Regions from separate parts of the Blastococcus sp. TML/C7B genome, predicted to be linked through region 1. Evidence: riboswitches for the same ligand, from Rfam matches in the RefSeq annotation. Region 1 holds a riboswitch; each other region holds the start of a gene.
The links. A riboswitch is a leader RNA that binds a small molecule or an ion and turns the genes downstream of it on or off. The one in region 1 is predicted to bind S-adenosylmethionine.
Positions count from the first base shown of each region.

Region 2: another riboswitch for S-adenosylmethionine. It lies ahead of thrC (threonine synthase); the one in region 1 lies ahead of JKP76_RS13475 (aminotransferase class V-fold PLP-dependent enzyme).
Region 3: another riboswitch for S-adenosylmethionine. It lies ahead of JKP76_RS05880 (bifunctional o-acetylhomoserine/o-acetylserine sulfhydrylase); the one in region 1 lies ahead of JKP76_RS13475 (aminotransferase class V-fold PLP-dependent enzyme).

Region 1 covers NZ_JAEOAA010000002.1:95,704-98,962, forward strand. Annotated here, with positions in the region: gene JKP76_RS24090 (cysteine dioxygenase family protein) at 1-144, opposite strand, end outside; gene JKP76_RS24095 (hypothetical protein) at 332-415, shown strand; gene JKP76_RS13470 (NADPH-dependent FMN reductase) at 575-1,087, opposite strand; SAM riboswitch class IV at 1,177-1,289, shown strand; gene JKP76_RS13475 (aminotransferase class V-fold PLP-dependent enzyme) at 1,325-2,707, shown strand; gene JKP76_RS13480 (DUF1684 domain-containing protein) at 2,737-3,259, shown strand, end outside.
Region 2 covers NZ_JAEOAA010000001.1:465,155-468,413, forward strand. Annotated here, with positions in the region: gene JKP76_RS02315 (cold-shock protein) at 151-351, opposite strand; gene thrC (threonine synthase) at 553-1,854, opposite strand; SAM riboswitch class I at 1,867-1,997, opposite strand; gene JKP76_RS02325 (HAD family hydrolase) at 2,047-2,877, shown strand; gene JKP76_RS22025 (hypothetical protein) at 2,887-3,018, opposite strand; gene JKP76_RS20080 (hypothetical protein) at 3,029-3,259, opposite strand, start outside.
Region 3 covers NZ_JAEOAA010000001.1:1,217,941-1,221,199, forward strand. Annotated here, with positions in the region: partial or broken gene JKP76_RS20455 (alpha/beta fold hydrolase) at 1-138, opposite strand, end outside; gene JKP76_RS05880 (bifunctional o-acetylhomoserine/o-acetylserine sulfhydrylase) at 155-1,447, opposite strand; SAM riboswitch class IV at 1,492-1,610, opposite strand; gene JKP76_RS05885 (amino acid ABC transporter ATP-binding protein) at 1,787-2,539, opposite strand; gene JKP76_RS05890 (amino acid ABC transporter permease) at 2,578-3,259, opposite strand, start outside.

The DNA.
Region 1 (3,259 bases):
GTGCGCGGAGTCGGTGACGCCGGTCCGCCCGGCGGCCACGACCCGCTCGGTGAGCGTGCCGCGGACGACGGCGAACGCGCCGGAGGAGGTGCCGTGGTCGTGCAGTGGCGTGCCCTGCTCGGGCAGCCAGGAGAGCAGCCACACCTGGGCCGCGCGCAGCTCGGGGTGCAGCGAGGGATCGAGGACGTCGGCGGCGGCCGCCGGGTCGAGCAGGTGGGTCCAGCGGCTGCCGGACCGGTACTCGACCAGGTCGATCCAGTGCGCCGAGGCCGCGGCGAGCGCGGCGGCCAGGCCGGCGGCCCCGGTGCGGCGGGCGGTGCTGTCGGGGGCGGTGCTGTCAGGGGCGGTGCTGTCAGGGGCGGTGCTGTCAGGGGCAGAGCGCAGGAGGGTGCTGTGCGGCATGGGGTTTCCTTGATCGAGGGCGCGCTCGATGACCCCGGCGGTGCCGGGGGAGCGCAGGAGTCGGGGGGTCGGGGCGTGCGTCAGCAGCCCGGACAGAGCGCGCTGGCCGTCCGCAGCAGGTCGACCGCGCAGCGGCGGGTGAAGCGGTTGGCGAGGAGCCGCCGGCGGGTGGTCATCGCGGCGCACCGCCGCGGTGCCCGGCTCGTGCGGCGGCGACCTGCACGGTGGCGAGCTCCAGCCAGCCGTCCAGCGCGCCGGGGGCGTCCCACGCCTTGTCCACCAGGTACAGCCCGCGGGTGGGCGTGATGGCACCGAGCTCGACCAGCACCGGCTTGAGCAGCAGCTCGGGGGCGAGCGCGTGCGTCGGGCCGCCGCCGAGCATGAGCGGCACCGCGGTGACGCCGGCGAGGTCGCCGGTGCCGATCTGGTCGAGGAAGAGCTTGAGCAGGCCGGTGTAGGTGGCCTTGAAGGTCGGGCTGGCGACGACGGCCAGCTCGGCGCCGCGCACGGTCGCCACCGCCTGCTCGACCGCGGGGTCGCCCCAGCCGAGCAGCCCGGCGCCGAGGTCGACCACGTCGATGACGACGTCGGCCGGAGCGCCGGTGAGGCGCTCGACGACCAGCTCGGCGGCCGCCCGCGTGCGGGAGAGCGGCTTGGGGTTGCCGACGACGGCGACGGTGGTCACGCGGGAGCTCCTCGGGGGTCGGGACCGGCAAAGCGCACTATACCGATCGGGTTTGACGTATTGAGTGCTCCCGTGCCAAGGTGGCAGCAGGTCACGAGTGCCAGCGCGAAGCCCCGGCTTGCTGGCCGGCAACCCTCCTCCGCGATGGGGTGCCCCGGGTGACGACCGGGCGGCTGCGGTCCCGCAGCCGCAAGCGCGGACCCGTGCCCGGGTCCCCGACCCGCCAGGAGCACTCCCATGCCCGCACTGCTCGACTGCCCGCCCGCCCCGGCCGTGTCCCGGCCCGGCCTCCGGCCGCTGCTGCCCGTCGTCGGCGCCGACACCGAGGTCCCGCTCGTCCCGGGCGGCCGCACCCGGTACACCGACCTGGACTCCGCGGCGAGCTCCCGGGCGCTGGTGAGCGTCGCCGACCAGGTGGCCGCCGCGCTCCAGCTGTACGCCAGCGTGCACCGGGGTGCGGGCTACCTCTCGCAGGTCTCCACCGCCCTGTACGAGTCGGCGCGGGAGACCGTCGCGCGGTTCGTCGGCGCGCGCGACGACGACGTCTGCGTCCTCACCCGGCACACCACCGACGCCCTCAACCTGCTCGCCGGCTGCGTGGCCGAGGGCGCGGCGGTGCTGGTGCTCGACTGCGAGCACCACGCCGACCTGCTGCCCTGGCAGCGCCGCGGCCCGGTGACCGTGCTGCCGACCGCGCCGACCGTCGTCGGCACGCTCCGCGCGCTGGCCGCCGAGCTGGCCCGCACCCCGTACGCGCTGCTCGCCGTCACCGGCGCGTCCAACGTGACCGGCGAGTCGCTGCCCCTGGAGGAGGTCGTGGCCCTGGCCCGGGCGGCCGGCGCGCGGGTGCTGGTCGACGGCGCCCAGCTCGTGCCGCACCGCGCCTTCTCCCTGGCCGCCACGGGCGCGGACTACGTCGTCCTCTCCGGGCACAAGACCTACGCCCCCTTCGGCGCCGGGGCGCTGGTCGGCCGCCGCGACTGGCTCGACGCCGGCCCCGCCTACCTGGCCGGCGGGGGTGCGGTGCACGAGGTGTCGGTCGCCGAGACCGCGTGGGCACCCGCGCCGCACCGGCACGAGGGTGGCTCGCCCAACGTGCTCGGCGCGGTGGCCCTGGCCGCGGCCTGCGAGGCGCTGGCCGCGCTGCCCGCCGGTGCGCTGGAGGGGCACGAGCGGGCGCTGCGCGAGCGGCTGACGGCGGGCCTGGGCGCGCTGCCCGGCGTCCGGCTGCTGCGCATCTGGGCGGACTCCGCCGAGCCCACCGGCGTCGTGGGGTTCACCGTCGAGGGCGCCGACCCCGGCCTTGTCGCGGCCTACCTCTCCGCCGAGCACGGCATCGGCGTGCGCGACGGGCGGTTCTGCGCCCACCCGCTGCTCGCCCGGCTGGGCGTGCCCGAGGGCGCGCTGCGGGCCAGCGTCGGCGTGGGCAGCACGCTCGACGACGTCGACCGGCTGGTCGACGCCCTCGCGCGGTACCTCGCCGACGGCCCGCGCAACCGCTACGAGCTGGTCGCCGGCCGCTGGCAGCCCGTCGACGACCCGCGCCCGCTGGCCGGCCTCGGCGGGGCCGACCCCGCCGTCGTGGCCCGGGGCGCCGGCTGCGGCCCGGCCACCCGATGACCACTCGCGATCCCCGAGGAGCAGAGACCGTGACCGTTCCCCTCGCCCCGACCGCCGGTCCGGACGCGTCCTTCGCCGAGGACTGGGCGCGCTGGCACCGGGAGCACGAGCTCCGCCGCGCCGATCCGCACGGCTTCCTGGCCGTCACCGGCCTGCACTGGCTGACCGGGCAGCCGCAGCGCCTGCCCGGCGTCCCCGGGGAGTGGTCGACCGGCGCCGACGGCCCGCTGGTCACCCTCGGCCCGGGCGAGGAGCTCGTCGTCGACGGGCACGTCGTCCGCGACCGGCACGCCTTCGGCCCGATCGCCGAGCGGGACGGCCGCACGGCCCGCGCGGGCGAGGTCGAGATCGAGGTGGCCCGCCGCGGCGGGCACGACATCGTCCGGCCGCGCGACCCCGCGCACCCGCTGCGCACGCAGCACCGCGGAACGCCCACGTTCGCGCCGGACCCGCGCTGGGTCGTCCCCGCCCGCTACCAGCCGTTCCCCGCGCCGCGGCCGACGACGGTCGGCGCGGCGGTCGAGGGGCTGGAGCACGTCTACGACGCGCCGG
Region 2 (3,259 bases), on a different contig from region 1:
CTCACCGTTCCGACCTGATTGGCACTCGGGAGCCCCGAGTGCCAGAAACGAGTCTGGCACTCGACCCTGGCGAGTGCAAGGAGGGGTCCCCCGGAACGCCGGAGGCCCGGCCCCTCGCGGGGACCGGGCCTCCGGGTCGTGCCGGCGTTCTCAGGCGCTGCGCACCGCGTCGGCCTGCGGGCCCTTGGCCCCCTGGACGACCTCGAACTCGACGCGCTGGCCCTCGTCGAGGGACTTGTAGCCGTCCATCTGGATGGCCGAGTAGTGGACGAAGACGTCCTGGCCGCCGTCGACGGCGATGAAGCCGAAGCCCTTCTCGGCGTTGAACCACTTCACGGTGCCCTGTGCCACGTGTGCTCCCACGTTTCGTGCATGCGGTCGTCCCATCCTGATGAACGGACGAGGTCTCGCTCTTCCGCCCGCGAACACGAACATGGAGGTCGAACCGGGCGGAAAGGTACAGCAGAGTGACGTGGCACACACGCATTTCGGGCACGACTCGTTGCCGGATCCGGCGAACGGTGTCACCTGAACCGGTGACACCGTCCGCGGTCAGCCGATCAGACCGGCCTGGCGGGCCGACTTCAGCGAGGGCTCGACGGTGTGCGTCGGGCCGACGACCGGCTCCAGCGGGTCGAGGGTCTTGAGCCCCTCCCCGGTGTTGAGGACGACGGTCTCCTTCGCCGGGTCCAGCCGCCCGTTCCCCACCAGCTGCCGCAGCACGGCGACGGTGACGCCGCCCGCGGTCTCGGCGAAGACGCCGGTGGTGCGGGCGAGGTCGCGGATGCCCTGGACGATCTCGTCGTCGCCCACCCGGCCCACGGCGCCCCCGGTGCGGCGGATCGCGTCGAGCGCGTACGGGCCGTCGGCGGGGTTGCCGATGTTGAGCGACTTGGCGATCCCGGTCGGCTTGACCGGCTTCACGACGTCCCAGCCGTTGTCGAAGGCCGTGGCGATCGGGTCGCAGCCGGCCGACTGCGCGCCGAAGATCGTCCACTCGGTGGCCTCGACGATGCCGGCGGCGGTGAGCTCGCGGAAGGCCTTGTCCACCTTGGTGAGCAGCGAGCCCGAGGCCATCGGGATGACGACCTGCGCGGGGATCCGCCAGCCCAGCTGCTCGGCCAGCTCGTAGCCCATCGTCTTGGAGCCCTCGGCGTAGTAGGGCCGCACGTTCTGGTTGACGAAGGCGGTGTCCTCGAACTCGTCGGTCTCGGCGAGCTCGCTGGTCAGCCGGTTGACGTCGTCGTAGGAGCCGTCGACGGCGACCAGCGTCTGCCCGTACACCGCCGACTGCACGATCTTGCCCGGCTCCAGGTCGGAGGGGACGAACACGAACGAGGGCAGACCCATGCGCGCGGCGTGCGCGGCCACGGAGTTGGCCAGGTTGCCGGTCGAGGCGGCGGCGATCTTCGTGTAGCCCAGCCCCTTGGCCGCGGTGGCGGCGAGGCTGACCACGCGGTCCTTGAAGGAGTGCGTGGGGTTGGCCGAATCGTCCTTCACCCAGAGCCCGCCGGTGAGGCCCAGCTCCTCGGCCAGCCGGTCGGCGCGGACCAGCGGCGTCATCCCCGGGTCGAGCGAGACGCGGGAGGCCGGGTCCTGGCCGACCGGCAGCAGCGCGACGTAGCGCCAGATGTTCTGCGGCCCCGCCTCGATCTGCTCCCGGGTCACCGCCTTCATCAGCTCGGGGTCGTAGTCGACCTCCAGCGGCCCGAAGCACTCGGCGCAGGCGTGCTCGGCGATGAGACCGAAGGTGGCGCCGCAGTTGCGGCAGATCAGCCCGCGCGCGGGGCAGGGCGGCACCGGGCCACCGGCGTGCGAGTCGGCCTGGAGAGAACCGGGAGCGGTCAGAGTCATGCGACGACTACCTCCTCATCTTCCCCGCGTCGGGCCGTCGAGCCGCGCGGGACGGAATTGGCACCTCCCGCTGCAGACGTGCGCGCAGTCGGCGGTTGCCGGGGCTTCATCGGGCCGTGTCCCTCTGCCCCTCTGGATGAGTGAACGACCGAACTCTACCCACCGGGCGGCCGGTAGCGAGCGGCGGACAGGATGGGGCGCGTGGCAGCACGCATCGTCTACACCGATCTCGACGGCACGATGGTGGGGCCGCGGGGGTCGTTCTGGCACACCGCCGGCCGCGATCTGACCGCCGACCCGGCGACGGCGCTGCTGGAGCTGCACCGCGCCGGGATCCCGTTGGTGCTGGTCAGCGGCCGGACGCTGGACCAGGTGGTGGAGGCCGGCCGGATCTTCGCCGCCGACGGCGCGATCGCCGAGCTGGGCGCGACGGTCAGCTGGGACGGCGGCCGGGAGCGCCGGCAGCTCACCGGCGAGCTGCCCGCCGAGCACGAGGGGCGCACGCCCATGGAGGCCATGGCCGCGCTCGGCGTCGTCGAGGAGTTGATGGCAGCGCACCCCGGCCGGCTGGAGTGGCACGCGCCGTGGCACGCCACGCACGAGACCGACGCGCTGCTCCGCGGCCGGGTGGACGCCCGCGCCGTCGACACCTGGCTGGCCGAGCGCGGCCTGGGCTGGCTGACCCTCAACGACAACGGCGCGATCCAGCGGACGTCGCGGATGACGCTGGCCCCCGATCCCGCGCCGCCGCGGGTCTACCACCTCATGCCGCGCGGGATCTCCAAGGGCGCCGCCATCGCCTGGGACCTCGAGCGCCGCGGCATCGACCCGGCCGACGCGGTGGCGATCGGCGACAGCACCAGCGACCTGGACATGGCCGCCGCCGTCGGCCGGCTGTGGATCACCGCCAACGGCGCGGCGGTCGACGGGATGGCCGACCGGATCGCCGCCGTCCCGAACGCCGCGGTGACCGGGGCGCCCATGGGCGAGGGCTGGGCGCAGGCGGTGCGGGCGAGCCTCTGAGCGCGCGGGTCACCGGTCCAGCGGCCGCACGACCCGGCGGCACCGGCGGCAGGCCGCCGTCCCGTCGGGACGCAGCGGGCCGAAGCGGTGCCCGCGCCACCAGCAGACCAGGCGCGCACGCACCGTGCTGGGCGGGGTCACGCCGGGCAAGCTAGCTGGTCACGTCGCGGCGGGCGAAGGCGCGGAAGCCCAGCGCGGTGAACAGCGCCGCGTAGACCAGGGACTGCACGACGCCGCGGAACAGGTCGCCGTCCTGGACCGGGGTCTGCAGCAGGTCGACCCAGGCGAACTCGCCGGCGGTCGGGAACCAGTCGCGCAGCGAGCCCAGCTGCTCGACCTGGTCGAGGATGGCGAAGACGAACATGGTGAACACCGCGCCGCC
Region 3 (3,259 bases), on a different contig from region 1:
GCCGTCGGGCGCGAGGGTCCCCCACGTCTCGTAGGCGACCCGCACGGCCGAGAGCTCACCGCCGCGCTCCAAGACGACGGCGGGCAGGTCGAGGAAGAGCCGGTTCCCGACCGGATCCCCCTCGACCCACCCGCCCATGCTACGTCCGGACCCGTCAGGCCGACTTCGCGGCCCGGAACCCGGCCTCGAGGTCGGCGAGGATGTCCTCGATGCCCTCCAGGCCCACGGCCAGGCGCACCAGGCCGGGGGTGACGCCCGTGGTCAGCTGCTCCTCCGGGGTCAGCTGCGAGTGGGTGGTCGACGCCGGGTGGATGACCAGCGAGCGCACGTCACCGATGTTCGCGACGTGGCTGTGCAGCTCGAGGGCCTCGACGAACTTCTGGCCCGCCTCCTTGCCGCCGTGCAGCTCGAAGGTGAGGACGGCGCCCGCGCCCTTGGGCGCGTACTTCTGCTGCGCGGCGTGCCACTGGTTGGTGGGCAGGCCCGCGTAGTTGACCCGGTCGACGGCGTCGTGCGCCTCGAGGAACTCGGCCACCTTCTGCCCGTTCGACACGTGCCGCTCCATGCGCAGCGACAGCGTCTCGATGCCCTGCACCACCAGGAAGGCGTTGAACGGGGAGATGGCCGGGCCCAGGTCGCGCAGCAGCTGCACGCGCGCCTTGAGGGCGTAGGCCGGCGCACCCAGGTCGGCGTAGACGACGCCGTGGTAAGTCGGGTCGGCCGTGGTGAACATGGGGTGCTTGCCGCCGCGCCAGTCGAAGGTGCCGCCGTCGACGATGAGGCCGGCGATCGCGGTGCCGTGGCCGCCGAGGTACTTCGTGGCCGAGTGGACGACGATGTCGGCGCCGAACTCGAACGGGCGGATCAGGTACGGGGTGGCGATCGTGTTGTCGACGATCAGCGGCACGCCGTTGCGGTGCGCGACGCCGGCCACGGCCTCGATGTCGAGGATGTCGCCCTTCGGGTTGCCGATCGTCTCGGCGTAGAAGGCGCGGGTGTTCTCCCGGACCAGGGCCTGCCAGGCCTCCGGGTCGTCGGGGTCCTCGACGAAGGAGACCGTGATGCCGAGCTTGGGCAGCGAGTGGTGCAGCAGGTTGTACGTGCCGCCGTACAGCGAGGCGGAGGCGACGACGTGGTCGCCGGCCTCGGCCAGGTTGAGGATGGCGAGGGTCTCCGCGGCCTGGCCGGAGGAGACCGCGAGCGCGGCGACGCCGCCCTCGAGCGAGGCGACGCGCTGCTCCAGCGCGTCCTGCGTCGGGTTCATGATCCGCGTGTAGATGTTGCCCATCTCGGCCAGCGCGAACAGGTCCGCGGCGTGCTGGCTGTCGCGGAACTGGTAGCTCGTGGTCGCGTAGATCGGCAGCGCGCGGGCGCCGGTCGTCGGGTCGGGGCTGGCTCCGGCGTGGATCTGCCGGGTCTCGAAGCTCCAGTTCTGCGGGTCGCTCATGTGCGCCGTCTCCTCTCGCTCAGGAGATCCCGCGGCGCACGGGAGCTCCGTCCTTGCCCCCGCGGCGGGCGCCGCGCGAGCCGGCTCTTCCCCTGGAGCACCTCAGACGGAGTAGGAGGTTGCCGGGCAGTCAGCCAGGTGCTTCGCACTGCCTCTCGTGAGCCGACGTGATCTTAGGCATCCCGTTGTCCCACGTGAAACACCGGCCCCACGCCCGCCCCGCGCCGGTGACGCCAGGATCAGGTGACCTGATCGTGCTGCGTCCTCCCTCAGCGCAGACCGTGAGGGAGGACGCCCGATGATCAGGTCACCTGATCGTCGACGGGTGGCTGCAGGGGCTCAGAGCACCTTGGAGAGGAACGAGCGGGTGCGCTCGTGCTGCGGGTCGGTGAGCACCTGCCGCGGGTCGCCGGCCTCGACGACGACGCCGTCGTCCATGAAGACCAGGCTGTCGCCGACCTCGCGGGCGAAGCCCATCTCGTGCGTGACCACGACCATCGTCATGCCGTCCTCGGCCAGGCCGCGCATGACGTCGAGGACCTCGCCGACCAGCTCGGGGTCCAGCGCCGACGTGGGCTCGTCGAACAGCATCAGCTTGGGCTGCATCGCCAGCGCGCGGGCGATCGCGACCCGCTGCTGCTGGCCGCCGGAGAGCTGGTTCGGGTAGTTGTGCACCCGGTCGCCGAGCCCGACGCGCTCCAGCAGGGCGGCGCCGCGCTCGCGGGCCTCGGCCCGGCCCACGCCCTTCACCTGCACCGGCGCCTCGGTCACGTTCTCCAGCGCGGTCTTGTGCGGGAACAGGTTGAAGCGCTGGAAGACCATGCCGATGTCGCGGCGCTGGGCGGCCACCTCGGAGTCGCGCAGCTCGTGCAGCCGGCCGCCCTTCTCGCGGTAGCCGACCAGGTGGCCGTCCACCCACAGCCGGCCGGCGTCGATCCGCTCCAGGTGGTTGATGCAGCGCAGGAACGTCGACTTGCCCGACCCGGACGGGCCGACGACGCACATGACCTCGCGCGGGGCGACCTCGAGGTCGATGCCCTTGAGCACCTCGACGTGCCCGAAGCGCTTGTGCACCTGTTCTGCGCGCACCATCGGTGGAGCTGCGGGCGACGGGCTGCTCACGGCGCTGCTCAATGCGTGCTCCCGATCTCGGTGGCCCGGCGGGCGGCCCGCTGCTGCCGCGTCTCGCGCACCCCGAAGCCGCGGCTGAACCGCTTCTCGAGGAAGTACTGGCCGATCATCAGCAGGCTGGCCAGCGCCAGGTACCAGAGGATCGAGGCCACGGCCATCGGGATGACCTGGAAGGTCCGGCTGCCGATGGCGCGCAGCTGGAAGTTGAGCTCGTTGGTCACCGGCACCGCGATGAGCAGCGAGGTGTCCTTGAGCATCGCGATCGTCTCGTTGCCCATCGGCGGGATGATCACCCGCATCGCCTGGGGGAGCACGATCCGACGCATCGTCTGGGCGCGGCTCATGCCCAGGGCGGCGGCGGCCTCGGTCTGCCCGGGGTCGACCGACTGGATGCCGGCGCGGACGATCTCGGCCGCGTAGGCGCCCTCGGAGAGCGCCAGGCCCAGCAGCCCGGCGATGAAACCCCGGAAGATGTCGTTGCCGTCCAGGCTCAGGAAGCGCCAGTCCCCCTCGAAGCCGAACAGGTCCATGATCTGCTGGTCGAAGGGGATGCCGATGTCGTACGTCGAGTACAGCGCCCCGAGGCTGGCCGAGAAGAACAGCAGGACGATGCGCGGGATGGCGCGGAAGAACCAGATGTAGACCCAGGCCGCCCCCGACACGACCGGGTTGGCCGACAGC